Regions from separate parts of the Anaerosinus gibii genome, predicted to be linked through region 1. Evidence: riboswitches for the same ligand, from Rfam matches in the RefSeq annotation. Region 1 holds a riboswitch; each other region holds the start of a gene.
What was found. Region 1 has a riboswitch for cobalamin ahead of cbiD (cobalt-precorrin-5B (C(1))-methyltransferase CbiD). Riboswitches for the same ligand answer to the same signal wherever they lie in the genome.
Positions count from the first base shown of each region.

Region 2: another riboswitch for cobalamin. It lies ahead of P3F81_RS12715 (TonB-dependent receptor plug domain-containing protein); the one in region 1 lies ahead of cbiD (cobalt-precorrin-5B (C(1))-methyltransferase CbiD).
Region 3: another riboswitch for cobalamin. It lies ahead of P3F81_RS07825 (TonB-dependent receptor plug domain-containing protein); the one in region 1 lies ahead of cbiD (cobalt-precorrin-5B (C(1))-methyltransferase CbiD).

Region 1 covers NZ_CP120678.1:1,331,309-1,342,104, forward strand. The annotation lists gene P3F81_RS06345 (cobalt-precorrin 5A hydrolase) at 1-4, opposite strand, end outside; gene cobM (precorrin-4 C(11)-methyltransferase) at 1-756, opposite strand; gene cbiT (precorrin-6Y C5,15-methyltransferase (decarboxylating) subunit CbiT) at 762-1,349, opposite strand; gene cbiE (precorrin-6y C5,15-methyltransferase (decarboxylating) subunit CbiE) at 1,349-1,969, opposite strand; gene cbiD (cobalt-precorrin-5B (C(1))-methyltransferase CbiD) at 1,954-3,060, opposite strand; cobalamin riboswitch at 3,195-3,368, opposite strand; gene P3F81_RS06370 (ArnT family glycosyltransferase) at 3,420-4,988, opposite strand; gene P3F81_RS06375 (lysylphosphatidylglycerol synthase transmembrane domain-containing protein) at 5,003-5,986, opposite strand; gene P3F81_RS06380 (ChbG/HpnK family deacetylase) at 5,979-6,830, opposite strand; gene folE2 (GTP cyclohydrolase FolE2) at 6,863-7,651, opposite strand; gene queC (7-cyano-7-deazaguanine synthase QueC) at 7,674-8,348, opposite strand; gene rpe (ribulose-phosphate 3-epimerase) at 8,497-9,141, opposite strand; gene rsgA (ribosome small subunit-dependent GTPase A) at 9,143-10,018, opposite strand; gene pknB (Stk1 family PASTA domain-containing Ser/Thr kinase) at 10,035-10,796, opposite strand, start outside.
Region 2 covers NZ_CP120678.1:2,641,528-2,652,323, reverse strand. The annotation lists gene yyaC (spore protease YyaC) at 21-590, opposite strand; gene P3F81_RS12730 (class II glutamine amidotransferase domain-containing protein) at 1,313-2,419, shown strand; gene P3F81_RS12725 (glutamate synthase-related protein) at 2,407-4,038, shown strand; gene P3F81_RS12720 (FAD-dependent oxidoreductase) at 4,051-6,378, shown strand; cobalamin riboswitch at 6,772-6,953, shown strand; gene P3F81_RS12715 (TonB-dependent receptor plug domain-containing protein) at 7,211-9,307, shown strand; gene P3F81_RS12710 (ABC transporter substrate-binding protein) at 9,282-10,316, shown strand; gene hutW (heme anaerobic degradation radical SAM methyltransferase ChuW/HutW) at 10,346-10,796, shown strand, end outside.
Region 3 covers NZ_CP120678.1:1,635,251-1,646,046, forward strand. The annotation lists gene cobN (cobaltochelatase subunit CobN) at 1-118, opposite strand, end outside; gene P3F81_RS07810 (carbon-nitrogen hydrolase family protein) at 152-922, opposite strand; gene P3F81_RS07815 (ABC transporter substrate-binding protein) at 957-1,964, opposite strand; gene cobN (cobaltochelatase subunit CobN) at 1,951-5,670, opposite strand; gene P3F81_RS07825 (TonB-dependent receptor plug domain-containing protein) at 5,753-7,675, opposite strand; cobalamin riboswitch at 7,808-7,983, opposite strand; gene P3F81_RS07830 (radical SAM/SPASM domain-containing protein) at 8,058-9,101, opposite strand; gene P3F81_RS07835 (ABC transporter ATP-binding protein) at 9,079-10,335, opposite strand; gene P3F81_RS07840 (FecCD family ABC transporter permease) at 10,335-10,796, opposite strand, start outside.

The DNA of each region.
Region 1 (10,796 bases):
TCATTTTGCATCTCTATACATATGGGCAAAATCAGGTGCATATAATCGTGATAGTTCATAATTGCTATCTAAACATTTGCTAACGACAATCATCGCCGTTCGCGTAATATCTTCATCTTTAATTTTTTCAACAATTGTACTTAAAGTAGCACGAATAATTTTCTCCTCTGGCCAAGACGCCTTTTGCACAATCGCAATTGGTGTATTCGCTTCATAACCGCCTTCAATTAAATCAGCAACAACTTGATCAAGCATATGTACACTTAAAAAGATACACATTGTCGCTTCATGTGCAGCCAAACTTTTTAATTTTTCTTTTTCAGGGACAGGTGTTCTTCCTTCATTTCTAGTAATAATCACCGTCTGTGAAACATTTGGCAATGTATATTCTTGTTTTAAAGCTGCTGCCGTTGCTAAAAATGAGCTAACACCCGGAATAACACAATATTCAATACCGCATTTGCTTAATGCATCCATTTGTTCTTGAATTGCGCCATAAATGCTAGGATCACCAGTGTGTAGCCGCACAACCATCTCATTGTTTTTCACGCTTTTTTTAATCACTTCGATGACTTCACCTAATGTCATTGAAGCACTATTATAAATTTTACAACCTTGTTTTGCAAAAGAAAGCAGTGCTGGATTTACCAGTGAACCAGCGTAAATAATAACGTCTGCTTCACTTAATAATCTTTGTCCTTTTACTGTAATGAGTTCAGGATCTCCAGGCCCTGCACCGATAATATATACTTGCATTGTTATTACCTCCTATTTTTTAATTTTGTACAAGAAATAATCGTAATTGGATTTTGTGCTTTTCCCATATGATATCTACCGATTGCATCAAATCGTGTAATTTGTGCAGAAAAGGCGTGATATGAATAATTTTCCATTTCTTTTAAAAATTGTAACGCTTCATACATTGTTTCAATTGTAATTGCATTGATAATTAGACGTCCGCCAACTTTTAGTTTATCATCAATAAATGTTAATATTTCTGACAATTTTCCGCCACTACCGCCGATAAAAGCTACATCACAACTTGGCAAATCTAAAAGGGCTGAAGGCGCTTCACCTAAAATCGCAGTAAGGTTCTTCGCCTTAAACTTAGCCGCATTTTGCTGAATTAAATCAATTCCCTCGTGATTGCGCTCAATCGCATATACATGACCGTTTAGTGCTGAAAGGGCAGCTTCAATAGATAAAGAACCAGTCCCAGCTCCAACATCCCAAATAATACTATCAGGATTAATTTGGGCCTTAGCAATTGTTAGAATACGAATTTCCTCTTTTGTCATTGGTGTTTTCCCACGAATAAATTCATGATCGGGAATTCCTAGATAATACATTATGCTATCACCACCACTATACAATTTTTATATTCGACGGTAGAAGCAGCTTCTTGCAATGTCATTGTCACAATAGATTCATTCTCATAAGATAAATGGGAACAAGCGTAAAGCTGCACATTTTGGGGCCAATCATTTTTTAAAAGAAGGCTAGCAATCGTAGCACTTGTATATTTTGAATCAGTTAAAAAACCAAGTTTGCGCCCTTTTGAATACTTAAGCCGAGCTAAATCAACCTCTCTCCCATGTAAACTAATTAAATCCGCATCATGCCAAGGGAGCGCCAATCTAGCAAAAGCAAGCTGCATAGAGCTTATTCCCGGAATAACCTCAATACAGGAAAATCTTTTATTTAAAGCTGCTAGAAAGCTATAATACCCCGGATCACCTGAAACCATCACTACGACATCTTGGCTTTTTAAATTTTCCTCAATAAAAGCAAGTGCAGCTTCGATCTCACCTGTAATTGCATGAGTTAGCGCCATTTTATTTTGAAATGAGCTTAACGACCGCTTACTGCCAACTAAAACCTTTGCAAAATCAATCGTTTTTTTTGCAATTGGTAATAAATAATCTTCTGATCCTGGGCCTATACCAACGACAATTATTTTATGTTCCACCCTAAAACTCCTCCGATTTTTTTTGCATTTTCATCTATTCCTAAAATTGTACCATCTAAACTGGTGATAACAGCGCCAATACAAATTTCATTATAAACGTAGCGCATTGCTCGATAACTAATTCTTTGTGCAATCAGATCATAAATTCCTTCAATATGATTTTCTTCTAAAATTTCAATTGCAGCTTCTGTCGTAGTCGTATTTAAAATATCTCTAACTACTCCTGTAGATGCTCCTAAAGAAGCTGCATACACCGCTAAAATTTCAAGACGAGCATCTGCAACTCTATTATGTGTATGAAAAATCCCACCGGCAACTTTAATTAATTTTCCTAAATGACCAACAAATAAAATATTTTGAATCTTTCTTTCAGCTGCACTTTCCAGCATAAAGCCAATAAAATTACTAGTCTGTACTATTGCATCTGCCCTTAACCCAAAATTGTCAATACAAGCATCATATCCTATTTTCCCAGGAACAAAAATTAAAGTATCTAGCCCTTTTGCTTTAGCAACATCAATTTGAGGTGCCAATGAATCTTTAAAAGCTTCCTCTGACATAGGTCTTACTATTCCAGAGGTGCCAATAATGGACAATCCTCCCTCAATACCTAAAATTGGATTTAATGTTTTTTTCGCTAACTCAACTCCACGAGGAATGATAATCGTAATTTCACAGCCATACTCTTCTTTTAATATTTCTTTTACTACATTGGTAATCATTTTTCTTGGTCCGGGATTCACCGCTGGTTGTCCTACTTTAGCAGCTAACCCTGGCCTAGTTACGATTCCTACTCCTGTTCCAGCTTTAATGATAATGTCTTTATGCTGAGCAGAGATGAGAACTTTAACTTCGATGATTATCCCATTTGTAATATCCGGATCATCACCAGAGTCCTTTCTAACAGCAGCAAATATTTCATTTTCGCTCTTTTTTTCCACATGTTCAATCGGAATCGAAAGTATTTCACCCGAAAGCGCTTGAATATTTACTGTGTTGAGATAGCTTCCTTTATGGGCTAGCAATGCTGCCTTCGTAGCTGCAGCCACACAGGTTCCTGTTGTAAACCCCGATTTTAAAAATTTTTTCAAAAATAAAACCCCCTGCAAAGGCAGAGGGTAAAAAAACGCAAACAACCACATATTAAAAATAACAGTTGTAGAAGCTTAATTACCCACCTGCCCATCATCCGTAGGTCGCTTATAAACAAGGCTGTTTATAGTAACGGTGTGCGTTAAAACAGGTAGGTCTCCTGGCTAAAATCATCATATCTTTACGCCTTCCCAGCAATCGCCAGTGGCATAGGTAAAGATACTCATTAATACAGTGGCGGGACCGCGCCGGTATCACACCGGACTTCCCTTTTAAGCAATTAAGCACCTGTTTCCTTAGTCATTTATCTTCTCTTATTTCAATATCTATAGATAAAATCCTGCTATATAATAAAAATTTACTTTATAAATCTAGTCTCTACTAGTATGAGTTTATTATCGATTTGGTTAATTATTGTAAGTTGATTTATCGTAGACTGTGGCAATCTATCATAATCGATATCTCTTAGAATAAAATAGGTTTTCTTATTCGTAAAAACTTTTTCTAAATCAGGAATAGATTTAGGAGAAAAAACTAGCTCATTGCCGTAAATTCCACTATAGAAAGAAATTCCTGGGCGAAGAAATTTAGAAATATAAACATCGCTAGTTCCATCATATTGCTCTAAAAAAACGTTACTTACATGCTGACTCGTAAAATCAGGTGCAATTTTCGGAAATAATAAATTTACTAACACAGCAGAAAAAATCATCATTCCTACTACCTGACTTTTAAAAGCTATCTCAATATTTCGTTTTAAAAGAAAGAAAATCGTTACTAAACACATCAGGATAATGGTAGAAGCTAAACTGATAAACCCAATTTCCGCTTGTGGCATTTCTTTTATCCCAATTGTACAGCCATAAACAAAAGTTGCCGATAAAAATAGTAAGCATCCAATCCAGCCCCAAGACCTTTTGGAACCAAAATAATTTCTACCGGTTAACTTATCAAGATACCATCCCACCAACATTGCTAATGCTGGAAACATTGGCAGTATATACGATACAAGTTTTGTTTTTGATATAGAAAAAAACAATAAAATGATTACTGCCCATAGATTTAGAAATAATAAATGATCAAATTTTCCATAAGAATCGGAAAAAGATTTATAGATAGATTGAAAAAGCAAAGTTATCCAAGGGAAAAACCCAACTAATAATACTGGAAGATAATAATACCATAATAGTCCACTAGGATGCTCTGGCGATGTAAATCTCGTTATGTTATGAAAACCAAGAAAACTATCGATAAATGCACTTCCATGCAAACTATACATATAAATATACCATGGCAACGCAACCAAGCAAAAAATAATGCTTCCAGATAAAATTTTCATTTCAGATAAAAGATGAAATTTTTTTAAGCATACTAAGTACAAAAATACAATTACACCAGGAAAAAATAAGCCTATGGGCCCTTTAGTTAAAACTGCTAAGCCTGCAAAAATATAAAATGTATAATATTGTCTACTTAAAAATGCAAAGAGCGAAACCATTAAACAAAAATTTAATGTAATATCTGTAACAGCAGCTTTACCTAAATAAAAAAATTCAATACTTGTTACTAAAATTAAAGCACTATAGATTCCCACTTTATGATTAAATAATTTTTTACCATAAAAGTATATTGCAATAATACTAAGCAAAGATAAAAATGCTGATGGGAATCTTGCCGCAAAATCATTTATACCAAATACTTGATAACTCATCGCAACAAGCCAATAATACATCGGTGGCTTATCATACCAATATTCACCGTAAATCTTTGGAGATAAAAAATCATTCGATAAAATCATTTCTTTAGGAGTTTCTGCATAGACCGGTTCATCAGGATCTAATAAAGGAAATCCAGATAAATTAGAAAATATAGTAATAGCAGCAATTATTATCATGATTCCAATTGAAATATTTTTATTTGTTGACATCATAAACTCCTTTATTATTTTAACTGTTTTGTTAAAAATTCTCGTCCAAAAACTTTAATTGTATAATAAAATCCAATAGAAAATGGCAAATATTCTGCAATCATTCTCCAGGCAACAGCAATAATCCCTACAGTTCCTGATGGTAAAAATTCATTAAATAATAAAACAAATCCGCCTTCTGCAATGCCAGATCCCCCAGGAGTTGGTGCAAAATAAAGAAGAATATTGAGAAAAATCATTCTTCCCATAACGATTGCCCAATTTACATCGACTCCCATGCCTAAAAACAAAATAGGAACAACGCTATATAAAGCTAACAAACTTAAGCCCGATTCAACAAAAACCCTAAGCATACTTAATGGGGCACTTGATAGTAAAACGATAGCTCCTTTAATATCTCTATAAAAAGCGTATAACATACGCCTTTTTGCGTATTTTAAGCGTTTTGAAAATTTAATTACCAGATAATCTGTAAATTTATTTTTTAGCGCCCAAATGATGAAAAAAGTCCCTAAAACAATAAATATAGATATTCCAATTAATACATTCGTAGAAATCCAGGGTAACAAACTGTTATCAAAATAAAAAATGATAGGTAAACATAATAATAAAAATAAAATAGATACGAGCGTACGTACAATAACAAAGACTGTAGCTTTTCCTGTTGGAATTCCTGCATTGCGTAAAAAAATTAATTGTGCAACTGCTCCACCTGTTGCTCCAGGAGTTAATAAAGCTAAAAAATAATTCCCGAATATTACCTGAACAGCTTGCTGTAACGTAATATGTTCATTAGAAGCACGGACTAAGTGCATTAATCGAGTTCCATCTAAAATCAATCCAATGATAACCAAAAAAATGGTTACAATAATTGACCAAGGTTGAAATTCTGTTAAATGACTTAACGTATTTATATCTACTGTAAAGTAAATAACTCCACAAGAAATAATGCCTAAAAGTAAGATAAGAAATAAAAATCTCTTATAAATTTTATTCATTCGCCAACGCTCCAAACGAAACCAATTCAATTTTATTATGTCGTAATGAGTTTAATAAATTTTTATCAGTTAATGCGGATAATTCTTGATCCCAATGATATTGCCAATCAAATAGTTTTCGCAATTCACCAGTATTATACCCTGGATGAACCATGATTTCATTTACTCCATTGGGTAATTGGGAAATAATTTGGGCCAATGTAGCCTCATTCATATTTCCTCCAGCCATCATTCCCCAAAAATAATCAGGTGAAACAATATTTGCTTTTTTTAGTTTTTTTCTAGCGATTTGCGCAAGAAAACTCAAGCCACATTTTCCGATATATCTACCAAATGAAAACTCATGAAAAAAAAGATAATCTTCAGCGGGAATTCTAATTGCTTTTATTTTAAACTCTTTTGCAAGCGCAATAACAACATCGATCATCCCAGGAAGAACATGTAAATGTTGATGACTATCTAAATGCGTAATAGGTATACCTGTAGATTTTACTTTAGCAATTTGTGCATAAAATTCCTGATAAATTTCCGCTAATCTAACTGTTCCACAAATATATTTTTTTATAAAAGCAGGATAAGCCGAAGCAAAATTCCCCTCAGCATCAACTAAAGTAGAAATTTTTTTGGGCTCAAGGATAGGGCTTGCTGCAACTAATGTTAAATGTACTCCTACACCTACGCTATTTTCATTTGTATTAAGAAGATTTACTGCATGTTCAAATGCAGCGGCAACCGGCATAATCGATGTACTACTAATACATCCATGCATAGCCCCTTCCATTATTCCTTGGTTAATAAATTCGTGTAATCCATAATCATCTGCATTAATTATTAACTTTTTCATTCTATACTCCTCATTAATCAATTACCTAAGTATTATTTAACAAGTTCTGTATAATTTGCATATGCATTATGATTATGAATGGATTCATAATTTTCACATTCAATATCAAACCAATTTATGCATTCAAAAGTTCTTAGCGTGATAACCAGATCTCGAAGTACATCTTCGACAAATTTAGGATTTTCATAAGCAGTTTCTGTTACGAACTTTTCATCTTCACGTTTTAATAAGGGATAAATTGGAGAACAGGCTTGCCCCTCTAGTGCAGTTACTAAATCTTCAATCCATATTAAATCCTTTGAAGCATTATATTTTACTTTAACTTTCATTAAGCCACGTTGATTATGAGCACCATATTTTGATATCTCTTTACTACATGGACAAAGGGAAGTAAAAGGAACATTTACCCCTAAGATAAAATCTACATTTTCATCAATCGCTTTTTGCGCAATAAATGAACAATCTAAATCTAAAACAGATTTTTTCAGACTAATCGGAGCAACTTTTTCAATAAAATATTTGAAATCCATCTGTAAATATACAGTATTGGCCGATAGCTTTTCTAATGCATCATCTAATAAGGATTCTATATCATTACTATATATAGATTTTTGATTCCATTCACTTAAAATTTCAATAAATCGACTCATATGAGTTCCTTTATATTCTTTAGATAAATCAACAGTAAATTTTATTTTAGCTAAAACGCTTTGGCTTGTATTATTTTTACCTTTGATAAGAAAAGGTAAATGAACATCATTAACTCCTACTTTTTGTATAGAGATTCCTCTAGAATCAAAAATATTTTGGACATCTTTCAAATCTTTCACCTCTACTAAAAACCTATCTATTTATATATTCAATAGGGTCATTGACCCCAGCTTCCTCAAATCCACGCAATCTTAACTTACAACTGTCACAGATGCCACAAGCTTTTTCTTTTCCATTATAACAACTATGTGTATATTGCAAAGGCGCCATTAATTTTGTTCCTAATAATACAATCTCTTTTTTCGTCAAACGCAATAAAGGCGTTTCAATTTTTATATGTTTTTTATCTTGTATACTAGCTTTAGTAGAATAATCAGCTAAATTCTGAAACAATTGAATAAATTCCGGTCTGCAATCAGGATAACCTGAATAATCCAATGAATTTACGCCTATGAAAATTGTATCTGCTCCTATTGCTTCTGCATACCCTAATGCATAACTTAAGAAAATCAGGTTTCTTGCTGGAACATAAGTAACAGGAATATCTTTTCGTTCAATGTTACCGCACGGAACATCAATATTTTTATCAGTTAAGGCACTGCCGCCAATCGCATCCATATTCGTATCTATAATTAAATGATGTTTGACATTATAAAAATTTGCAACTTTTTTTGCACTTTCTAATTCAATCTTGTGCCGTTGATGATAGTTAAAACTAATCGGATATAATTCATACCCTTTATTATTTGCAACAGACATACATACTGTCGAATCTAATCCCCCAGAAAGTAATATAACTGCTTTCATTGTATACACCTCTTATATCACATCTATATTAACTTAATTTAACTTAACTTTATTAATCATACATTAACATTAACTAAATGTCTATCTATATCACGATTCCGACTCTAAGATTTAAGGACTATCCTTTCGCTTGGATAGCCCTTATCTTTTATTTTCGTAAATCCTCTATACTTTTAGCAATGTTATCGGACCCATAAATAGCCGAACCTGCTACTAAGATGTTTGCTCCAGCAGCAACTACTTGCGGAGCAGTTACTTTGTTTATCCCGCCATCAACTTGAATATCGATATTGAGATTTCTTGCTCTAATCATTTCTTTCAATTCTTTTATTTTCTTTAGAACCGAAGGAATAAACTTTTGTCCACCAAATCCGGGATTAACCGTCATTAATAAAACCATATCAATATCATCTAAAATTTCATTTATTGTAGTTAATGGTGTACCAGGATTCAGTGCAATTCCCACTTTCATATTATTTTCTTTAATATTTTGAATTATTCGATGTACATGTGGTGCTGTTTCGATATGGAAAGTAAAAATATCTGTGCCTGCTTTAGCAAATGAAACTACATAATCCTGAGGATTTTCTACCATTAAGTGCACATCAAAAATCTTAGTCGTTATTTTACGCAATGCAGCAATAACAGGAGCTCCTATTGTTAAATTTGGGACAAAGTGTCCATCCATGACATCTATATGTACCATTTCTGCCCCAGCTTGATCAATGTTCTTTATTTCCTCTCCTAATTTTGAAAAATCAGCAGATAAAATAGAAGGTGATATTTTTATCATCTTAAAATCCTCGTTTCGTTTTTTTTATTTCGTCCATTATTTCTACGTAAGATTGGTAACGATTTTCTGATATTGCAGCATGATCAACAGCATTTTTTATTTTGCATTGAGGTTCGTGAAGATGTAAACAGCTATTGAACTTACACGAACCTTCAACTTTATTAAATTCAGGAAAGCATTCAGAAATTGCCCGTTCATCTAAATCATTAAATTCGGTAAGACTAAAACCTGGCGTGTCAACAACAAATCCATGCTCAGGCAATGATAATAATTCAGAAAACCGTGTTGTATGTTTTCCACGACCAATTTTATCACTTACCATTCCTGTTTTTAAATTTAACTTAGGATTGATTCGATTTAATAGCGTTGACTTCCCCGCTCCTGATGGACCAGCAAACACGGAAATTTTATTATTTAAAAGACTCGTTAATTTTTCTACTCCCTCATGACTAACATTCGAAACCTTTATCACCGTATAGCCTATTTTCTGATATTCTTGTACTAAAGTTTCTATTTCAGCACGATTTAATAAATCAATTTTCGTTAGACATATAATGATATCCAGTTCGGAATATTCGGCTAAAACCAAAAATCGATCTAATAAACTAGAATTAAAATCCGGATTTTTAGCTGCAAAAGTGATAATCACTTGTTGAACATTTGCAATCAAGGGACGTAAAAGTACTGATTGGCGGGGAAAAATATTTTCTATTATTCCTGTTTCATCTCCAAGTAAGGTGTATTGAACTTTATCCCCTACACACAATGAATACCTATTTTTTTTAAAACGCCCTCTTAATTTACACTCAATTACAGAGGTTTCCCCTTGGACGTAATAATAACTATTATATTTTTTTATTATAATTCCGTCCTTCATTTTATCGTTCCTCGCATTAGTAATTTTCTTCCTTAACTAAATTCCCATTCACATAAATTTGTACTCGATATGGTGAGCTTGCATTAATTGTTTTATTAATTTTTTCATTCGCATAATGTGTGTTTTCATAAACAACTTTGCGTCCAGATTTATCAGTTACAACAAATTGGATGGATTTTGCTCCATTAGGCTCCTGAGGAACAACGAAAGTAACTTGTTGTTCTGATTTATTATTTTTTCCGCCTCTCGCTACAACGAAATCAATAGTTGAACCTTCAGCAATACTCGTTTCTGCCACAATACTTTGCTCAACTACACTATCTGGCGATACATTATAATTTTCAATCGTAGTAATCTTACCTTTTTGTAAATTTAAAGCTTTTAATTTAGTTTCTGCCTCTGATATAGACATGCCATGAAAATCAGGAACCGTAACTTTCTTTTCTTCTTCCCCTTTACTGATTACAATATCCACGCTATATCCTTTCATTACTTGAGTTCCCTGGCGAGGATTCTGCTCGACTACAGTATTAACTTTTTGGTCAGAAAAAACTTCATCCACTCGACCTAACTGTAACCCCATATTTTTCAGTTGAATTTCTGCTTCTCGTTTACTTAAACCTCGTAAATCAGGGGCTAATGCAACCTCTCCGCCTTTACTTATATAAATCGTAATCGCTCGCTGCTCTTTTACTATTGCTCCAGCTTCCGGAAATTGAGAAACAACTTGTCCCGCTGGAACTTTATCGTCATGAGTTTCTTCAACAGTCACACGCAA
Region 2 (10,796 bases), 1.3 Mb from region 1:
CTAATAGCGTCATTTTTTTATCAAGCAAATCGATGAAGCGCAAAAGAAATGGAACGAGCGATAGTATCTGACATTTTCATTACTAAATTTAAACGTGTACTTTGCAATACAAGATGTTCCATGAATCCACCGACATTGACTATGCCGGTAATGTAAGCATCACCAATCGGTGGTAAGTCTTTTTTTACAGCGGCACCAGGTTTTACAGCGCCTTTACCAATAGAAAGATAGCCGACATTGTTTAATTGACCAAGGCATGCATCAACTGCAATGAGAAAAGGGTTTTGATTTGATTCATAAATAATTTTACTATATTCGGCTAAATTGGTTGCATGTACGGGTTCATCTAATGTTCCATACACAGGGGTTTTCAAATTTAGTTGTTTTAGTTTGCTTCCAGTGAGCGGTCCAAGTGCATCGCCGGTAGAGCGATCTGTCCCAATACAAACAAAAACGATATCCCGATTGCTGGTATAGGCTTCTTTTAAAAAAGGTGTAATTCGTTGAGCAAATTCGTATATTGCAGTTGGGGTATGTACGGATAATTTTGGTGAAGCAGTTGGGGATAGCTCTGTCATAAGATTTTGCATAATCTACTCCTATTTATATATTTGCAGCAAATAATTTATCCGCTGACTGTATCATTATTTCCTTAAAAGCAATAAATTTATACTAACTTTCATAGGTAAAAATAACCTTATGATAGTTTAGTGAAAAAAATACAAAGTACATAATGATATAGAAGAAAAAGTATTTAGTTTACTGTATCTTGTATACCGAAAAACAATTCAATACAAAAAAATTAAGATTTTAAAATTAGAAAAATAAAAATAAGGTAAAAGGCTTTAGAAATAGGGTTTGATTAACAAAAAACAAATATTTACAATATAAATACAAAATTAACGAAATGAATAATTATTCAAAAATATGATAAATAATTCGCTTGAAAGTTCATGAAATCCCTATTTTAATGAAAAAATTTTTTTTAATATACATATTGACAGTATAAGTTTACGTTCTTATAATAAAAGAGCATTACATTTAGGGTTCTCATGCAGAGAACAAAAGTACCTTACAAATGGAAAGTTCGTCGATGAACTTTGTAGAGGATAATGGCGATTTTATCGTCTTTTTTTCTCGAACAAAGCATAAATAATATTGTCGTTTTTAAATAATTGTGATTGATATCGCTTATTGATGAAGCCATGCGAAAGTTACCAAATAAATGATGGTGCTCAGCAAGGCTTTTTTTAATACTTGTGTGGTAACTCTTAAGAAGAAAAATGTTTAGTTAAGATATGGAGGAGAGAATATGTGCAGAATTGGTTCAATAAAAAGTAAATTCCCAGTTCATCCATCGAAAGCATTACATTTAATGCTGCCTCAACAGGAAGGTCATGATAACTCTGGTTTTGCGATGGTTATGCAAGACTTATATGGAGTTTTTGAAAATTATAAAGATAAGCCTCTATTATCCCTTGCATGTACGCAACGCGGGGCACAACTCGTTGAAGATTATATGGATAGTCATAACTTTGTGCAGGTTGCAGAATGGATTCCTAAAGGAAACAAGCAACCGGGACTAGATATTAAAGCAATGCCTTATTATATTTTTCGTAACTATGATTATCCTGAAAAATATCGCGATAAATCGAAAGAGGCGCGTGACGAATTATTATTAGATACACGATTGGCACTAAGAAAAATTTTAGAAGACGAAGATGAAGGGTATGTATATTCCTTTTGGCCGGATGTATTAACACTTAAAGAAATTGGTGACCCAAGAGATATTGCTACGTATTTCCGCCTCTGGGATGATAGTGGGGATTTGATGGCAAAAAGTATTGTTACACAATGTCGCCAAAATACAAACTACGATATTGTTCGTTATGCTGCACATCCGTTCTTTATTCAAGGCTATACGCTTTGTGCAAATGGAGAAAACACTTTTTATACGAAAAATAAAGAGTATCAAAAATCTTTGCATCGTGGCTATATTGGTTTTGAGTCCGATTCGCAAAACTTTATCTATACGCTTCATTATGTTCTGCGTCAATTAAAATGGCCAATTAAATATTTTAAACACGTGATTACACCTTTGCCATTTAATGAAATAGAGCAAAGGGAAGATAGAGAAGTTTTAGAAGCAATTCGCCAATCGCTTGGACATTTGGAAATCAACGGGCCAAATACAATTATTGCAGTACTTCCAGATGGCAATATGATTACTTGTTGCGATTCTAAAAAACTTCGTCCAGTTGTTGTTGGCGGCGATGAAAATACAATTGCAATTTCATCTGAGGTTTGCGGACTCAATGTAATTTTGCCAAATCGTGATACGACGAAGGATATTTATCCGAATGAACGCGAAGTCGTTGTGATTAATAATGACTTGGAGGTGCAGAGATGGAAACAGTAAGAACGCAAGATGTAGGAAAAAATGATTTAAAATGGAAGATAGAATATCATGCTGAACGTTGTACGATGTGCGGAAGCTGTATTTCTGCCTGTACGATGAATGCAATTGAAGCAACGATGGCGCGCCGCAGTGTGACGGTATCCAATGTATGTCAACCGGAGCCGGTAAAAGAGCATAAAGCTGTACCGGTAATTAAACAAAAAGCTTCCATTGCTAATGCTTGTGTTGGTTGTGGAATGTGCGAAAAAGTATGCCCGAACAATGCAATTCGTCCGGTAAGAAACCCTGATCATCGCGTGAATTTATTAGCGCGTGATCATGGTCCGATTAAACGTGGCGGACGTACAAACTTGAATGCACAGCGTACTTTAGATAGCGTGATTGTCGGTCGCATCAGCCAAATGACAGACCCGGCACTTGACTCTGAACGACACACGTTTGATATCCTAGCGCCGTTTGGACGCGTTTTAAATCCAAAAGAATTGCCATTGTCTTTAACGGGCGGTGAATTAAAAATGAATAAAAAAACGCCGCCGGTTAACTGGATTTATCCCTTGATTTTTAGTGATATGTCCATTGGTGCACTTTCAACGCGGGCTTGGGAAGCAGTATCTTTAGCTACTGCTTATTTAAATGAAAAACATCATCTTCCGATACGCATGTGTTCCGGTGAAGGCGGTATGCCGGTTAAATTGTTAGAATCTGAACGGTTAAAGTATATGATTCTGCAAATCGCATCCGGTCATTTTGGCTGGAACAGAATTATTCAAGCAATGCCTAGAATGAAGGTAGATCCAGCCGGAATTTTGATTAAAATCGGTCAGGGCGCAAAACCGGGGGATGGAGGACTTCTTCCGGCGGCAAAAGTAGCAGAGCACGTACAGGCAATTCGTGGGGTACCAAAAGCAACATTAAGTTCGCCGCCAAATCACCAAGGGTTATATTCTATTGAAGAATCCGTACAGAAAATGCATTTATCTTTAAATGCTGCCTTTGGCTTTAGAGTTCCGGTAGCGATTAAATGTGCAGCTTCGGCAACGTCTGTTTCCGTTTATAACAACTTATTGCGCGATCCATATAAAATTTGTGGTGGGTTCTTCCTTGACGGGATTCAAGGTGGTACAGGGGCCGCAAATGAAGTATCGCTTGATCATACAGGCCATCCAGTCGTATCTAAATTGCGTGAATGCTATTTAGCAGCAGTGAAACAAGGTCTGCAAGGACAAATTCCGCTTTGGGCAGGTGGAGGTATCGGGATGACAGGCAACGCGGCAGCTGATGCGTTTAAAATGATCTGCCTTGGTGCAAATGGTGTTTTTGTCGGCAAAATTTTAATTCAATTGTTAGGGTGCGTAGGAAACGAACAGGGCAGATGTAATGCTTGTTCAACAGGAAAATGCCCAACGGGTATCTGTACGCAAGACCCACGGCTTGTAAAGCGGCTTGATATTGATAAAGGTGCACAAAACATCGTTGATTATGTACTTGCACTTGATAGTGAAATGCGTAAATTGATGGCACCAATCGGCAATAGCTCGCTTCCTGTAGGCCGCTCCGATGCATTAGTGACAACAGATAAAGCGGTTGCAGATAAATTGGGAATACAATATGTATGTTAGGAGGGAAGCTAAGTGTTTAAAATTAATACATTAGAAAATCACAATCGTATGTCGACGCAAGATTTGCTCTTGGCAATCAGTGAGGCTTTAGCAAACGGAGAAACAGAATTTGCTGTGGCGGCTTCCGGCCAACATGATATTGGCGGTCCGTTATGGCATCCGGAGGGGAAAAAGTTAACATTCCGTGTGACAAACGCAGGTCAACGCGTTGGGTCCATGTGTCTTGATCATACAGAAGTTATTGTAGAAGGCTCGGCATCTGCCGATGTCGGTTGGCTGAATGCCGGCGGTAGAATTGTTGTAAAAGGTGATGCTGGTGATACGGCTGGACACTGTGCGGCAGGCGGGACGATTTATATCGGCGGTCGCGCCGGGACGCGTTCTGGATCACTCATGAAACATGATCCACTTTATGATGCACCAGAATTATGGGTGCTGAAAAATGTCGGCAGTTTTTCATTTGAATTTATGGGTGGCGGTAAAGCTGTTGTTTGTGGGTATGACAGTGAGCAGTTTGAGTCTGTACTTGGTGATCGTTCTTGTATAGGTATGGTTGGCGGTGTGCTTTATTTTAGAGGCGAAGCAAAAGGAATGTCTCAGGAAGTAAAAATCACAGCTTTGGATGCAGAGGATATTGCTTATCTAGAAAGTAAGATGGATGATTTTCTGGGAGCAATAGAAAAGCCTGAACTTCGAGCGGAATTAACAAAATGGAAGGAATGGAAAAAACTTCTTCCACTTGCTTTTGATGAAAAAAAACCAAAAGCACTGGAGAGCATAAATGAATATCGGACGACCGAATGGGTAAAAGGTGGCATTTTTAGTGATGTATGCATGGATGACTTCATTGTAAATTCTACGGTTGTGACAGGAATCTATCGTCAGCGCGTTCCAGCTTGGGACAATGCAAAATATGCGGCGCCGTGTGAATTTAACTGTCCATCTGGAATTCCGACGCAACAACGTTACAATTTACTTCGTCAGGGCAAGGTGGAAGAAGCATATAAATTAGTACTTGAATATACACCGTTCTCTGGATCAGTATGTGGCAGTGTCTGCCCAAATCCATGTATGGAAGGCTGTAGCCGTGCATCCATTGACCAAGCGATTCAAATTGGTGCACTTGGCAGAGAGTCTATCCACATAAAAGTAGAGAAACCATCCGTGCGCACTGGAAAGAAGATATCTGTTATCGGCGGCGGTGTAGCAGGATTAAGCGCAGCTTGGCAGTTGGCGAAAAAGGGCCATGATGTTACGGTATATGATGAATTTTCCGCAATGGGCGGTAAGCTTGAGCAAGTAATTCCACGCAGTCGGTTAGCGCATGAAATTTTAGAAGCGGAATTAAAACGCATTCAAGATATGGGTGTAACCTTTGTCAATAACTGCAAAGTGGACAGTGATAAATTTAATGAGATTAAAACAGCTAGTGATGCCGTTGTCGTTACCACTGGTGGACATAATCCTCGTGTATTCCCATGGCCTGGAAAAGAAAAAGTCGTAAAAGGGTTAGACTTCCAAAAAGCAGTGAACCGTGGTGAAAATCCGAAAGTAGGTAAACATGTGCTTGTTATCGGTGCAGGGAACTCCGGGATGGATGCTGCACTTGATGCGTATGAAATGGGAGCGGAAAAGGTAACTTGTATTGATGTGCAAAAGCCAGCAGCCTTTAAAAAGGAAATCGAACATTTTGAATCTCTTGGTGGCGATATCATTTGGCCTGTAATGACGAAAGAAATCACAGATAAAGGAATTATCGCTGAGGATGGCAGATTCATTGAAGGCGACATGGTCATTGTAACGGTTGGGGAAACACCAATCCTAGATTATTTACCTGAAGGGTTAAACAAATTTCGCGATTGGTTAGTGCCAGGTGCAGATACGAGTGTTATGGCTGGTGTATTTGCGGCTGGTGACGTAGTGAAACCTGGTCGTTTAACGGATGCAATTGGGGCTGGTGCGAAGGCTGCAATGGCAGCAGATGCTTACGTAAATGGAGAAGCATATGCACAGGCAGTGAAGAAGGAAGTTATTCCAGCAGGACAAATAAGTAAAGCTTACTTTGAAAAATGTCATAGCTGCGAATTGCCAGCGGCAAATCAAGATTTCAATCGCTGTATTAGCTGTGGTACTTGCCGCGATTGTAGTATGTGTCTTGAATCCTGTCCGGAAAAGGCAATTAGTAAAGTCGTTAAAGCAGACGGTACATTTGAATATGTTTCCGATGCAGAGCGTTGTATTGGCTGTGGTATTTGCGCGGGCGTTTGCCCATGCGGTATCTGGACAATGAAGGCAAATGCAGAGAAAATCAACATGTACAGAACCTACAATAAGAATTAAAAAAGAAAATAAAAATAAAATAAGCCGACAAAATCATTGATTTTGTCGGCTTATTTGGGTTAGGGCGATAAAGTTAGAGTAATTATGTGAAAAAGATTAAATGTTTTTAGTGCTATTTTGAGCGGATGATGTAACTTGTAAAAAAGCGTCGCCATAATCATTTGGAGCGATAGACCCTTTGATAAAAGTGAGACTTAAATAAAAGGTTGATTTAAGAATGCTTAAGGTCTCTATTTACTGAAAAAGAACTTTTTCAATAATTTATAATTTTACAGAAATATATATATAATATTAAATTAGGTAATTTATTGACATGCTTTAGGGGCAGTGTTATGATGATAAAGTATTATCATGGAAAATATTTCTTGCAATTTATTGAAATGATGTGAAAACTAAATATTGAAGGGAACAGGTGCCCGTGAGGGCTTAATAGGGAAGTTCGGTTCAATGCCGGCGCGGTCCCGCCACTGTAATAAGGAGTTAGTCCAAGATATGCCACTGGGGTGAAAACTTTGGGAAGGTTTGGATGAGCGATGATTTAAAGCCAGGAGAACTGCCTGTTTATCAATCACCGAATATGGAGATTAGATGCTGCGTTAACTGTTGGATAGAACAATTCAAAGTCAATGTGACCATCCATTCAGTCCATACAACCTACGAGTGATAGGGAGGGGATAAAATAACAGCATTTATATTGCTATTTTACCCAGCTTCGTGCTGGGTTTTTATGTTTTTATTTGCTGATAATTGAAATCTGCCTTTTCGAAGAGGCAGATTTTTTTTAGTAAGATGGATTGTGTAGTTAAGAAATTTTTAGGAGGATAAATCGGGGATGAAACATTATAGCCAAAAAAAGAAAGCAATCGGGATGGCGATTGTTTGTGGAATGATATTGGGCACGCAATTATCAATCGGTACAGAGATTGCTTGGGCAAATGAAGAAGTATTGGATGAATTTTATCTAGATGGTGTTGTTGTAACTGCGACAAGGACTGATCAGACAGTAAAAGAAGTTCCTACCACAGTACAAGTAATCATACGTCAAGATATTGAAAAGCGACAATCTAGAACGTTACGGGATGTTTTGCAAAATGCGCTAGGGGTGACCTTGTGGAAGGATTTTCAGGGAAGATCACAAGTGAGAATTCGTGGCTCAGAATCAAGACATGTTTTAATTATGGTTGATGGCAAACGGATGAGCGGAGAACTTTCGTATAACTCAGCCAATGCGCATGAAATAGATCGAATCAATATGGATAATGTGGAACGTGTTGAAATTATTCGCGGTTCTGCCGGATCGTTGTACGGAAGCGATGCAATTGGCGGCGTTGTCAATATTATCATGCGACAGCCAATGAAAAAGCAAGGTTCAATTAATTATGATTATTCACTTTATGAACATGGTGACAGTGCAGGTCCAACAACTAGTATTTTTTATCAAGATATTAATGAGAAAGGAAATATGAGTTGGAAGATATCGGGAAGTTATAATGATAGTAAACCATTCTATGTAGATAATGAAGGAACAAGTAATAATTATTTTGGCAAAGAGCAAAATATTGATTTTGGCATGACCTATACGGCTGAAAATGGGAATCGCTTAAGTTTTGATTTCGGACGACTGAACGAAGACACACAGCGTTCAGAAGCGGGGCAATCCTATCATCCAATGATGCCAAAATCAGATAAAATTAATAAAAATGAAAATAAACGTACGAATTTATCGCTGAACTATGAAGGTGAAGATGATAAACAAAATTGGTCGGTTCGAGCATATCAGTCGAAATATGAAAAGGAATATTTTATTTATAAACAGACACGACGCAATAATATTGTTACTATCCCTTATACATTAAATAGTTTCGATTGGGTGAATCGTACAATTAATGTCCTTGAAGGGAAAGACAGTTGGCAACTGGGCGATAAGCATCTGGCTACAGTTGGTTTTGAATGGAGACAAGATAAATCGGAAGGAACGAGAATAAAAACCGATCTAAATAGTAAAAAATCGAGTGATGAAGCATCTATTGACTATGTTTCCTTGTATTTTCAGGATGAAATTCGTCCAAATGACCAATGGCTAGTTATACCATCCATACGATTTGATCATAGTAATTTATTTGACTCTGCTTGGACAGGAAATTTAGCATCTACTTATCACATTGCTGATGATACTAGGTTAAAGGTTGTTGTGGGACAAGGTTATAAGACACCGACGATTAATGAACTTTATCATGCTTGGGAAATGTTTGCAGGCAGCGCGATGGGCGGGCCAGGTCAGTATTTCCAGGGAAATCCTAATATTAAGCCGGAAAAATCATGGAACTATGAATTAGCATTAGAAAAAGATTGGAATGATAAGACAACAGGACATTTTGGTTTATTTAGAAATGATGTTAAAGAATTAATTACATCTACTTGGACTGGTAAATATGTGGATAGTGCTGGAAACTTAGTTTCCAGTATAATACCGACAAAAGACAAATTAATGACGTATAAAAACATTCCCGAAGCGAGAATGCAAGGAATAGAAGCTTCAATCCAGCATCAATTGAATGATGAAGTAGATTTGAACTTTGGCTATGTTTATTTAGATGCAAAAGATCAAGGAAGCAGTCAAAGACTAGAAGATCGTCCTAGACATCAGCTTAATTTAGGATTGTTTTATCATCCGAAGGATACGAACTGGCAGTTTAACTTGGATGTAGTAAGTAATATTGATTATTGGGCGAGCAAAGATGGCAATATTACAACGGGGGATAAAGAAATGGAAAATAGCACATTTACAGTAGTTAATTTCTTAGCACAAAAAGATTTAGATGCGAGGGCAAGGCTATACTTAGGCATAGATAATCTCGGCAATTATCATGATTATAATAAAGATGTATATGGAAGAATGTATCGTGTTGGAATCGACTGCAAATTCTAGTTTGGTTAGGACTGAAAGTGAGTGTTGTATGAATAAAGGATTAATAGTGGTTAGTGCAATTTTATTTATTGCGGCTAGTGTATTGTTTTCTGGATGTGGGAATAAAGAATCTTTGACTTTAGGGGAAAATCATAGCCAGAACTTGACAATCATCGATGATAATCATCGCGAAGTGTTATTGGCAAATACACCGGAACGAATTGTGGTGTTATCACCATCCTTTCTAGAAATTTTGGATCAGGTACAGGGGAAAGTTATCGGACGGGCAACCTCACAGATAGCTCAGATTCCCAAGCGATATAAAGATAGTGCAGAAGTTGGTTTTGTTTATCGAATTAACAGTGAAGCTGTAGTGAGCTTACAGCCTGATTTAGTCATTGCTTATAAAGGAATGCATGAGAATTTGCTACCAATATTGGAGGCAAACCATATTCCGGTGATTGTACTTAATCTGAAAACTTATCAAGACGTAAAACGAAATTGTGAATTATTAGGGCTGGTTTCCGGTCATGCAGATTTGGGGCAAGACTTGGCAAAAAAATTAGATAACGGTGTCCAAGATGCTATAGCAAATGTTCCATTAGTTAGCAAGAAAACAGTGATTTTACATACGACAATGAATGATATTTCCGTAGAAACGGAGGATAGCATCGCCGGAAGTGTGGCTGCATTACTTCATTTAGATTTGGCAATTAAGTCTGGGGATATGCCAATCGCAAAGATGAATGGTATGGCATCCCCAGATAAAATTGTATATAGCATGGAAGCACTCGTAGAAAAAGATCCTGAAGTATTATTTATTACTTCAATGGGAGCTAACGGAGGCGCACTTGAACGGATTAAGTCAGAAATGGAAAATAATCCGGCATGGTTAGAGTTGCGGGCAGTAAAAAATAAACAAGTTTTCTTTTTACCAGAGGACTTATTTTTACTCAATCCCGGGTTGCGATATCCAGAAGCAGTCCGCTATATGGTAGAACAATTATATCCGAAAAATGAATCGCGATAAGAAAGATGGATTTGGGGGAAAGAGATATCATGATGAATTTGACGAATGGATTAGCTGAGTTTATGCAACTGGAAAATCATAAAGAATTATTCGGGCTAAAAGCAACACGAAAGATGAGTGAGTTATTTAATGATTGCACACTTCAATACTCGCCGCGTCATCTGCTACCAATTATGCCGCCTAAACAGCAAATTCGCTTTCGTGAACAGGCGACGATGGTAGCAAAAAAAAATAAAAGCGCGGTATATATACATATCCCATTTTGTAAGCAACGCTGTAGTTACTGTAATTTTTGTGGCTATCCAAGTGATTTAGTAATGCAAGAGGAATATGTTGATTTGCTATGTCAAGAGTTATCAATAATAGAAGATTTTGAGTACTATCAAAGTCAGATGATTTCAGCAGTTTTTATCGGTGGAGGTAGCCCTAGTGCATTAAATGAAGATCAGTTAGAACGGTTATTAAGTAAAATAAGAAAAG
Region 3 (10,796 bases), 300 kb from region 1:
TCACGCGATAGACTTCATGTACGCTGGCTAGTCTTTTTTCTGCGACTAATAGATTCAATGCCTGTTGCATCATACTCCCTTGACGTTCTTTGTTCGTTACAAAAATTATTTTCTTCATCAAAATCCCTCCAAAAAACACTTATCCAAGCTCTTATGTAAATGAAATGATATTAAATTGCGTACTAGTAAATACTTTTTCCTTTTTATTAAAGTCCATCATTAATATTGCAGCTTCCCCCTGATAGGAAAACTTCAGCTCTCCATCGATAATTGCCGCACTTTTCGCAATAAAACAATTCATTCCGCGTGTATTTCCCGTTTGGTTGCAAACAATCACAGGGCGTCCACCACTCATTTTAGAGCAGCGTTCCCAAGCTTTCTCCGGAGGGCCGCCACAGCCTGGTGGCCAAGCAGCAATAACAAGAATTAATTCTGCTCCCATTTCACCAAGCTGCGCTCCATTTTCTCCATACCATGCATCGGCACAAACCAACACTCCTATAGATACTCCCTCATAACGCAAACAAGTCAATCTTTTACCAGCAGTTGACCAACCTTCCGTTGCCGACCCTACAATTTTAAGTTTCCGATGCTTGTCGATAATTTCTCCTTTTGTATCAATAATCAAACAACTGTTATACTTTTTCCCATCGTCATGATCGAGTTCACCACACCCGAGAAAAACTGTAACCTGTAATTCCTTTGCCAAATCTAAAACAGGTTGAATGATATTCGTAATCTCTTTCTCCCAAACATATTCTCGACCCAGTTGCGTAAAAAAATATCCTTGCAATGCCATCTCTGGCGTAAGAATCCATTTTGCACCAGAGTTTGCTGCCATTTTTATTGATTTACATAAAACCTCTAGGTTTTTTTCTTGTGGTCCGCCACTTAAATTTAAATGTAATAATGCAATTTTCATCCCCATAAAAATCCTTTTTCTTTACAAATTCTTATCATTCACCTGAAAATGAAATATGCTGATTCGCAGGTTGTGCAAACGCATCCCCATAAACGGCATAAGCAATCTCCTTTACTCCATAGACAAAATCTTGCGAAGCGTTATAAATATACCCTTCTCTAGGGTAACGCAAGCCATTATTTTTAATTGCAGTAACCGTTTGAAGTGATGGATCATTTAAATATTCCTGATTAAATTCGCCGACATCGTAAGTTCCATGATCTTGATAGGAAGGCATTAAGAAAATATCCGGATTAATTCCTACAATCATTTCTTTCGTTAATACTTGTCCATTTTTTATTCCGGCTGCCGCTACGCCATTGATAACGCCTGCATAATTACACATCGCATCAAAGGTACAGCCACTTCCGCCATAAGTCGTCATCAAAGAAATCAAGACAATTTTTTTTCGCTGATTTTCAGGTATTTGCTCAACCTTTGCTTGAATATCTGCAAGTTCCTCCTTCATTTTTGCTAAGATTAAGTCACCTTTTTCTTCTTCTTTTAGTGCTTGCGCAATTAATTTAATCGTAGCTTGTGTATCAGCTAAGGTAGCCACCTCTGGAGTAACAATGACCGGAAATCCTAATTCCCTTAAAGAAGATACAGTATCAGCGGGTGTCCAGCCACTGGCAATAATTAAATCTGGTTTTAATGCAAAAACCTGCTCCGGCGAAGGGTCTTTGATTTTTACGGGAATCTTCTTCGCCTTTTCAACAATATTAGAGCTATAAGGATCATCTAATAAAGCATTAACCCCAACCATTTTATCTGTAGTCACCATGCCTAATGCAATAATGTCCGTATGCATAGACAAGGTTAAAATTTTATTTGGCTTATGCGGAATCTTTACCACGGTTCCTTGGCTATCCATGACCTCATAAGCATCTTGAGAAAGTTGACTTTCTCCGTTTTTCCCACACCCGCAGCATAAGAGGAATATAAAAATGCTGCATAAAATCAACCCAATTTGATATTTTTGCTTCCATTTATTTTTCATCATTTATTTCTTCCAAATCTCCTTCTAAGGATAAAAATAATTTTTCCAATTCAGCTTTTGTTTCTGGTTTCGCATTCCATAGCCCACGCTGATTGGCTTCTAATAGCACCTCAGCAATTCTGTGCAATGCCCATGGATTCACTTCCTGCATCCATTTTTGCATCTCTTCATTAAATGCATATTTTTCTGCGTATTTTTCATACATCCAATCTTCCATGACATTGCTTGTCGCATCCCATTGATAACTGACAGCAACGTAAGTCGCTAAATCACCGGCACCTTTATAACCATGTTTTTTCATCCCTTCAATATATTTAGGATTCATGGCTTCGCCTCTAAACCACCGTTTTAACTCTTCTGCTAAACTTCGCAACTGAATTTTTTTTCGATCTGAGCTATCGCTTACATAATTCCGTGGCATTTTACCGCTTATACTGCGGACAGCGGCTACCATACCACCACGATAATTATTATAATCATCCCCCGCTAACATAGAGGACTCGCGATGATCTACATTCTGCAAGGTAATCTCCATCTTTTCTAAACGCTTTTTAAATAGCTTTGGTAAATACGAACCAGCTGAACCGTCGCCATAGGCATGTGCGCCCCAACGAACGTACACATCGGCTAAGTCATCAATATTATCCCAATTTTTCGCTTCTAATACCGCACCAACACCTGCACCATGCGCTCCCGGTGGATCGCCAAAAATTCGATATGAAGCTTGTCGCCAAGCCTGTTCTTTCGCAGTACCTTCCTGTAGTAAGTCATCAACTTCCGCTAAAATATGTTTGCGAACATAATTTTGCTCAATACTTTCATCAAGCTGAGACACCATATCTACTGCTTTATTTAGCCAATCAATCGAAGCTAACATGCTATCACGAAACAGCCCGCTAATCCGTCCAGTTACGTCTATTCGTGGTCTTTTCAGCTTTTCTAGCGGAATAATTTCTAAGTCAATAACCCGCTTGCTGCCGCTTTGCCAAACGGGTTTTAAGCCCATTAAATATAAAAATTCTGCAACACATTGTCCATGATTACGCAAATTACTCGTTGCCCACAAAATAATGCCTACGCTCTCAGGATAATGCCCCTCCTCATTGATAAAACGTTCGATTACATAATCCGCCATCGTTTTACCGATTTCCCAAGCCGCCTCTGTCGGTAGAGTTTTGGGATCAACGCTATAAAAATTTCTCCCTGTCGGTAACAAATCCGCACCACCACTCGTTGGAGCTCCAGATGCACTTGGCTCAATATAAGCACCATTCAATGCTCGCAGGGTATTTTCAATCTCCAAAGTCGTCAAAAGTAAACTTGGTGCAATATGTTGACAAATATATCTAGCTACTTTTAAAAATTCTGTACGCTCTTGCTCAGTTAATTTTTCCGTCCAGGATAAATGGAAGATTCGTTCTGCTTGTTCTATCTCAAACTGCTGTTGATACAAGAGCACAATAACTTCACGACACTTTTGCCGAATTTCATCTAATAAAATGCCATAAGTCTTGCTTCCATCGGGAAGTAAAGTACCGCTATTTTCTAACAAGACGTAATAATCATATCCATAAATCATAGTCGCAATTGTTTTTGTCAGCGAGGGAATCTCACCATTTTCTAACCGTGTCAATTCTAACAAATACTCAATTAGTTCATCCCCTTCTGGAGGGCAACCCAAAATATGCAATCCATTATGAATCTGCATATTTTTTATATCCGTAATAAAAACGTGCAATTTCCCAAGATAATCATTAAAATCGCCATAATCAACGATTTCTTCAATCCTGCACTCAGCTGCTTTTTGCCTAATTAAATCTTCCAATATCGTTTTATTCTGCTCGGCAGCGATATCTTTTTGGAAATGAACATATTCTTCTAAAAGTTTTTCTAGCTCTTCTAATTCTTCATACACTCCGGCAACGGTCATCGGTGCAGATAAATAACTAATTAAACATGCAGCACTACGTCTTTTTGCCTGAATTCCTTCGCCAACACAGGTAATCCAATAATGATAAATATTCGGCATATTTCCCGTAGCAATGTCAGGATAGCAAGCGTTTGACATCGCTACGCCTTTTCCTGGAAGCCATTCCAAATTTCCATGCGTTCCTACATGAATCATCGCATCTGCTTGCCAAATCTCTTGTATCCAATGGTAAAAGGCTAAATAATGATGTGTTGGAGCACAATCCGGCGAATGATAAATTTTGGCCGGATCCTCGCCAAATCCACGTGGAGGCTGTACTGTAATATAAACATTTCCATTTTTCATTCCCGGAATCAGCAAAGTATCCTCATAACAAAATACTTCGCCTGGCACTCCTCCCCAATCATGGATCAACTGTTTTTTTGTCTCTTGTGGCAGAGTCTCAAAATAAGCTTGATATTGTTCTTTTGTTAATTTCCCATCAGCTTCTAAAATTTGTTTTTCTGAAATAAACCGCCGATCATTGGTGGCATGACTTGTTAGATCCGCAATAAATTCTTCGCGACTTACAGGCAAATGATCTACCTGATAGCCATCCTCTTTTAACCTTTTTAATAACAAGCGAATACTTTCAATAGAATCAAGGCTTGCTGCACTTCCGATGTTTGAATTTGTTGGCGGATAATTATGAAATATGATTGCAACTTTCTTTTCTTTATTCTGCTTTTTATTTAATTTAGCCCATTTTCCAGCCTTTTGTATTAACCGCTCAATTCGTTCTTCTAATATACATTTTGTATGTGCCCCCTCCTCTAATTCTTCTTGTGTTGCAACTGGTACACTATGAATAATTCCATCAAATTCAGGCAATGCAATCGCATAGGATAATTCATTCGCAGACATTCCTACAAAACTATTCTTCCACCATTGATACGTATTATATAAATGGTACGCTTGTAAGATTGGAACATTTAATTTTTTTAATGCTTCTAATGCAACAAATCCCGTAACCGTCAAAGAAAAAACAAAATTGTTAATTAACACGTCAATTATAGGGTGTCCATTTTGATAAAAAAACTTTTCTATATTGGTTTGTAAGTTAACCGCTCCTGTTTCTTCATTTGCCATTGTCGTAGTAAAAATCACAAGCGGAATAAATCCTTGCCTTTCAATTTCAGCAATTACTTGATTTGGATAAGATAAGTTCTGCCATAACCAATCTTCCCGCGAAAAAATCATACCAATGATCGGCTTATTGAGTGATTGCTTCTTTTCCAAATACTCCTCAATACTTAAGGTCTCATCCGGATAATTAGGATGATATACCCCAGCCCAGGGCATTTGTTTCGGTTCTTCTACTTGACAATTTTTTTTACAAAATGTTTTTGCAAGAAAAAGCCATAAATTTGAGAAATTCTCTAATCCTCCATAGCTAAAATATTTAAAAATTGTATTTTTTTCTTCGTGGGTTAAGCCTAAATCCAGTACATCGTCACCAGCATCCATGATGTGATAAAGATGACAAATCTCCTTTTGTCGCATATACATTGAGGACTTTTTTAGAAAATCACAACACAATCCCGTTCCCATCCATGAAATTAAAACAAAATCACACACTCGAATTTTCTCTTCCCAGCGTTTGTTCCAAATTTCACTATCATTTATATATTCTTGCACAAAAAAATTACTTAGCTGACTTTTTGCCTCTGCAAAAATTTGGGCTGATTTCATTCCAATATCATGATGTTCCATATTTGTAATAAATAATATCCTGCTCATATTCTTACTCCATTGCTCATTATATTAACAAAATAGGGCTGTTATCAGCCCTATTGCTTCTATCATCAAAATGCGAAAATGATTAAAATGAATATTGAACTCCAACTTGGAAGTTACGCCCTGGTGCTGAATACCAACTACCATCTGGATCCATATCATAACATTGATCTGTATAGAATTTATCAAAAATATTATTCACACGAATAAACGCTTTTGCATTGTCTTCGAATTGATAATTGATTGCTGCATCCCATATCCAAAAGGATGTAAATTCATCTGCAATATTTTTTCCCTTACGACCTTCTCGATCAATAATTCCTCTACCATTAAGCTGCATATCAAATTGATCCTTTTCATATTTCAACCCTAGATTCCAAGCACCACGCGGTAAATATCCATTCTGATTTGGATTTGAATATGCATTTTCCGGATCAATATATAAATGCGTATAACCTACATTTGCACTAAAATTATCATTCAATTGTTTTGTGAATTGGATATCCCAGCCACGGGCACTTTCTTCCCCAACATTGTAATATTTATAGGTATCCGAATTAAATCCGATCATATTTTCTGCTTTTCGCTTAAATATGTTGAAACTACCAGTGAAAGTTTTATCAAATTTGTGATTCACACCAAATTCTATTGTTTTTCCTGTTTCCGGTTCTAAATCTAAGCTGCCGTAAGAGGAATACAACTGATATTGATTTGGCGATACAAAGAATTCCTTATAACTCATATAGTAATTTGTATTGTCATTCGCTTCATAACCTAATACAACACTTGGCGTATTATGACGTCCATATACGGAATGATTGTCTGTACGAATCCCCGTCGTTAATGTCCATTCATCATTCATATGCCAAGCATCTTGCAAATAAAAGGCACGATTTGTAATCGTTCGATCTCGCCAAGCATCTGTATAACCATAACTTGTACTAGAATAATTCTTGATCTTATCTTGATAAAAATCAAAGCCGCCTACTAAAGTATGATTTTCTGTTGTATAGGTTACCTGGTCACTTACGCCTGAAGTCTCCAAGTCCATTAACCATACATTCATTGAGTCATTATAGTTATCATTGAGATAGTTCTTATTTTGATATAAGGAAATCTGATTTACTGCTCTTTCAGAAATGCGATTTGTGGATAAAATACTCAATCTTCTTTGGTCTTTTTCACCTTCACTAATTTGCGTTTCATGAAGGCCACCATTTTTGGGGCGTAAATAATCCGATTGATAAGATTCGTAAGTAAATATTAGCGAAGTATCTTCATCAAAATCTTTGCCGATTTTAAAATTAAAATCGTTTGCATTTACTTTATTTTGAATTGTATTGCCGCGCCCATCCTTAAAATCACCACTAATATCTTTTTGCGCGGCAAGCATCCAATAAACATTGTCATCCGTTCTTCCCGTATTCAAAAGACTATATTGTTCCTTGCCAAAACTGCCACCTGTAATTTCTAAGGAAGTTTTGTTATCACCTGCAGCGACTTTACGTGTAATGATATTGATTACACCACCTGAAGCATCTGAGCCATAAAGTGTTGAAGCTGACCCTTTTAATATTTCAATTCGTTCAATGCTATCCATATCTACTACTTCTGAAGCATTAAATTTTGAGAAAGTACTACCATTTGTATTTACTCTCATTCCATCAATAAGAACTACAATATTTTTTGTTCCATTAATATAAATACTGTTTGAAGTATAATTTCCGCCACCGTTTCCATAGTTTTGAATAGTAACACCTGGAACATCTCTAAGCACATCCGTTAAGTTTGTATAATGATTTTTTTCTAACATTTCACGCGTAACAACATTGATATTTGCAGGTGCTTTAAAAGCATTTTGTTCTATTTTAGATGCTGTAACAACAACATTGTCTAGCGTATATTCATCTAAGGTAGCGGCTTCTACACTTGGCAATGCTAACGAAACAAATGTAGTACAAGCAATCGTGGCTAAAACTGTTCTTTTTCGTAAAAAATCCCTTTTCATTGTAGATTCCTCCAAAAATAATTAATAGAAAAGAATAAAAAAACTCTGTTACGCGATTTGCGTACAGAGTTTTTCATGCAAAATAAACAGTATTCACTGTATATCTCCCATCCCTGTCGCTCGCAGGTCTAATGGTATGATCATGCAATGGCAGTTCTTCTGACTCAGATTCATCACTTCTCCAGCCTTCCCAAGATTTCTCTCAGTGACGTATTTGGAGTCGCTCCTCATTACAGCGGCGGGACCGTATCGGATTTACACCGATTTCCCTATTAAGCCTTTTGGCACCTATTGCGCGATTATGAAATTCGTTTTTCATCATAAACTATATAGTGGCTATATAGTCAAGCTTTTAAATGCATAAATTTATATTTTTCTCCAATTAACTACAATGAATTGCAGTCCGCTTCAAGCTACATTCCGAAAGATATGCCATTTTCTCTTTGCTGCCATACCATCTAGCAAAACACCCCCCGCCACACAACGAAAAATCCTTGCACTCTAAGCAAAAATGCAAACTATTTTTTATTACCTCTGCAACCTTGGCTTGTTTTTGTCTATCCACACCCGTTTTAATATTTCCAATATAAAAGTCAGGATTACCTACCAAAGAAGCACAAGCATAGATATCTCCAGTTGCATCAACATAAATTGCAGCACCATTCATCGCATGGCAATGAGCAAAAGTTGTTAAGCTGCCTTCCTTTAATTTTTCCACGCGTTCTAACTGCGCAAACAACATTTTACGTCCCGTTAATTTCTCAAGCTTTTGAGCTACGGTAAATGCTTCCTCTAATCCCGCTTTTACATCTTGAGGTTCCGCCGCTTTTATCTCTGCACCGCGTCCTTGTCCTCTTAGTAAATCAAACCCAATTCGCCTTACATTTCCAAGGTAATAGGCAAGCTCTACAATCCCTGTTAATTTATTTACATTTTGAGCTGTCACAACACAAGTCACACCGATTTGGATAGAATGATGTTTCAAAATTTCAATTCCATTTAAAATCGCCTGCATACATCCACTACCATTTGGAAAACATCTCTGCTTATCATTTTCCTGTGTTCTCCCATCTATGCTAACGCCAATTGCAACTTTTCCTTTTTTTAGGATTTTCGCGATTTTCTCAGTAATTAACGTTCCATTTGTTTGCACCTGCATTAATGCAGGAATTTTATTGTGCTGAACATATTCAATCACCGCTTGAATGACCGGAAAATTCAGCAGCGGTTCTCCACCACTAAATTGAAGGATAAACTTCTCTTTACTTCTTGCAGCAATATCTACTGCTTGAATCGCTGTCTCAACTGACATAAAATCAGCAGCATGTTCATTCGCATAGCAATACTTACATGATAAATTACAGGTACCGGTTAAACTAAGTAATAGCATCTTTGTCGATGTTTCAGATTGATTTAAAAACTCCATTTTTCTGCTCCATTAAATGCATAAATTCATTTGTTGTCATTACTTGTACTTGTGATTGCCGTATTAATGCATCGTATAAGTGTTTTGCTTCCCCATTTGTATAATCACGTTCTTCAATCGGTGTATCTTCCAAAATAATCAATTGTTTTGCAATAAATGCATCTTTTAAGTTCATTAAATTATTTATTCCATAGGCAATATTACAAAGTACTGTAAAGTTTGCATGACCAATTAACATGCGATTTTCCTCACTACTTGATTCATTGATAGGAGCAAAAGCTTCCTTATAAATCACCTTTGCTTTAAATGCAGACGCTACAATTGCGTCTCCATCTCCAGTTGATAATACCCCCGTACTAATCTTATAATGCTGTTCATATAACTTTCTTATTAAATCCGAAGCAATCCCTCCTCCACTAATAATGTGAATCCGTTGCTTGCTATCATTTCTATCCTCTTTATGATAAGTATAAATATCAAGCAGTCCCGATACATAATTATTAAACACTGCTGCATTCATCTGATACGCTTGATGTAAATTACCAGTAGTGATTACTTCTTCTGGTAATCCATCCGCTAAAACGTTACCTTTATTCAGTAAAATTAATCGAGAACAAAATTTTGCCGCCAAGCGAATGTCATGAACAACAATCAAAATAGTTTTTCCCTGACGACAAAGCTCTTTGCACTGACGAAAAATCTCTTCTTGATACGTTAAATCGAGACTAGCCGTAGGCTCATCAAGAAAGATCAAATCCGTTTCTTGGGTAAGAACCTTCGCTAATAATACACGCTGTTTTTCCCCACCTGACATATGATTAATATCCTTATCCGCTAAATGAGAGACACCTGTAAATTTCATATATTTTTCAGCAATTGCATAGTCCTCTTCACTTTCATTCTGCCACCATTCCAAATAAGGATATCGTCCTGCTAACACAACCTGTTTTGCTGAAAATCCAAATCCCGTATTAATTTCCTGCTGCATATAAGCAACTTTACGCGCAATCTGCTTTTCAGATAATGTATGTAGATTTTCCCCAAATATTTCGATAGTTCCTATTGCCGAATGAATTCCCCGTAAACTTTTTAGCAGCGTACTTTTACCTGCGCCATTGGGCCCGATAATACCAACAAACTCTCCTGGATTTACTGTAAAATTAATGTCCTGTAATATAGTATAATTGTCTATCGCTAATCCGACATTTTCTGCAATCAGTATAGGTTGTTTCATTATAGCTGCCCCTTCCGCTGCGCCCGTCTAAGTAAAAACAAAAAGTATGGTGCACCCATTAAAGCAGTCATTACACCCACGCGGATCTCCGCTGGCTGCGCAATCAATCTTCCCACCGTATCACACCCTAATAGAAAAGTCCCTCCAGCTAAGGCACAGGCTGGTAATAAAATCCGGTGTTCTGCTCCTAAGATAATCCTCATAATATGTGGCACCACTAACCCAACAAAGCTTATACTACCACTGACACATACTGCAGTAGCTGTTGTTAGTGAAGCAATGAATAATAAAAGCATTCTCAATTTGCCTACCGACATACCGACAGAGCGCGCTTCTTCCTCACCAAGAACAAGAATATTCAAATGTCTAGCTAATAAACATAAAATAATAATACCAAGCACAATTGGACCAACTGCCAAATACACATGTTCCCAGCGTCTATAGTCTAATCCGCCAACGGT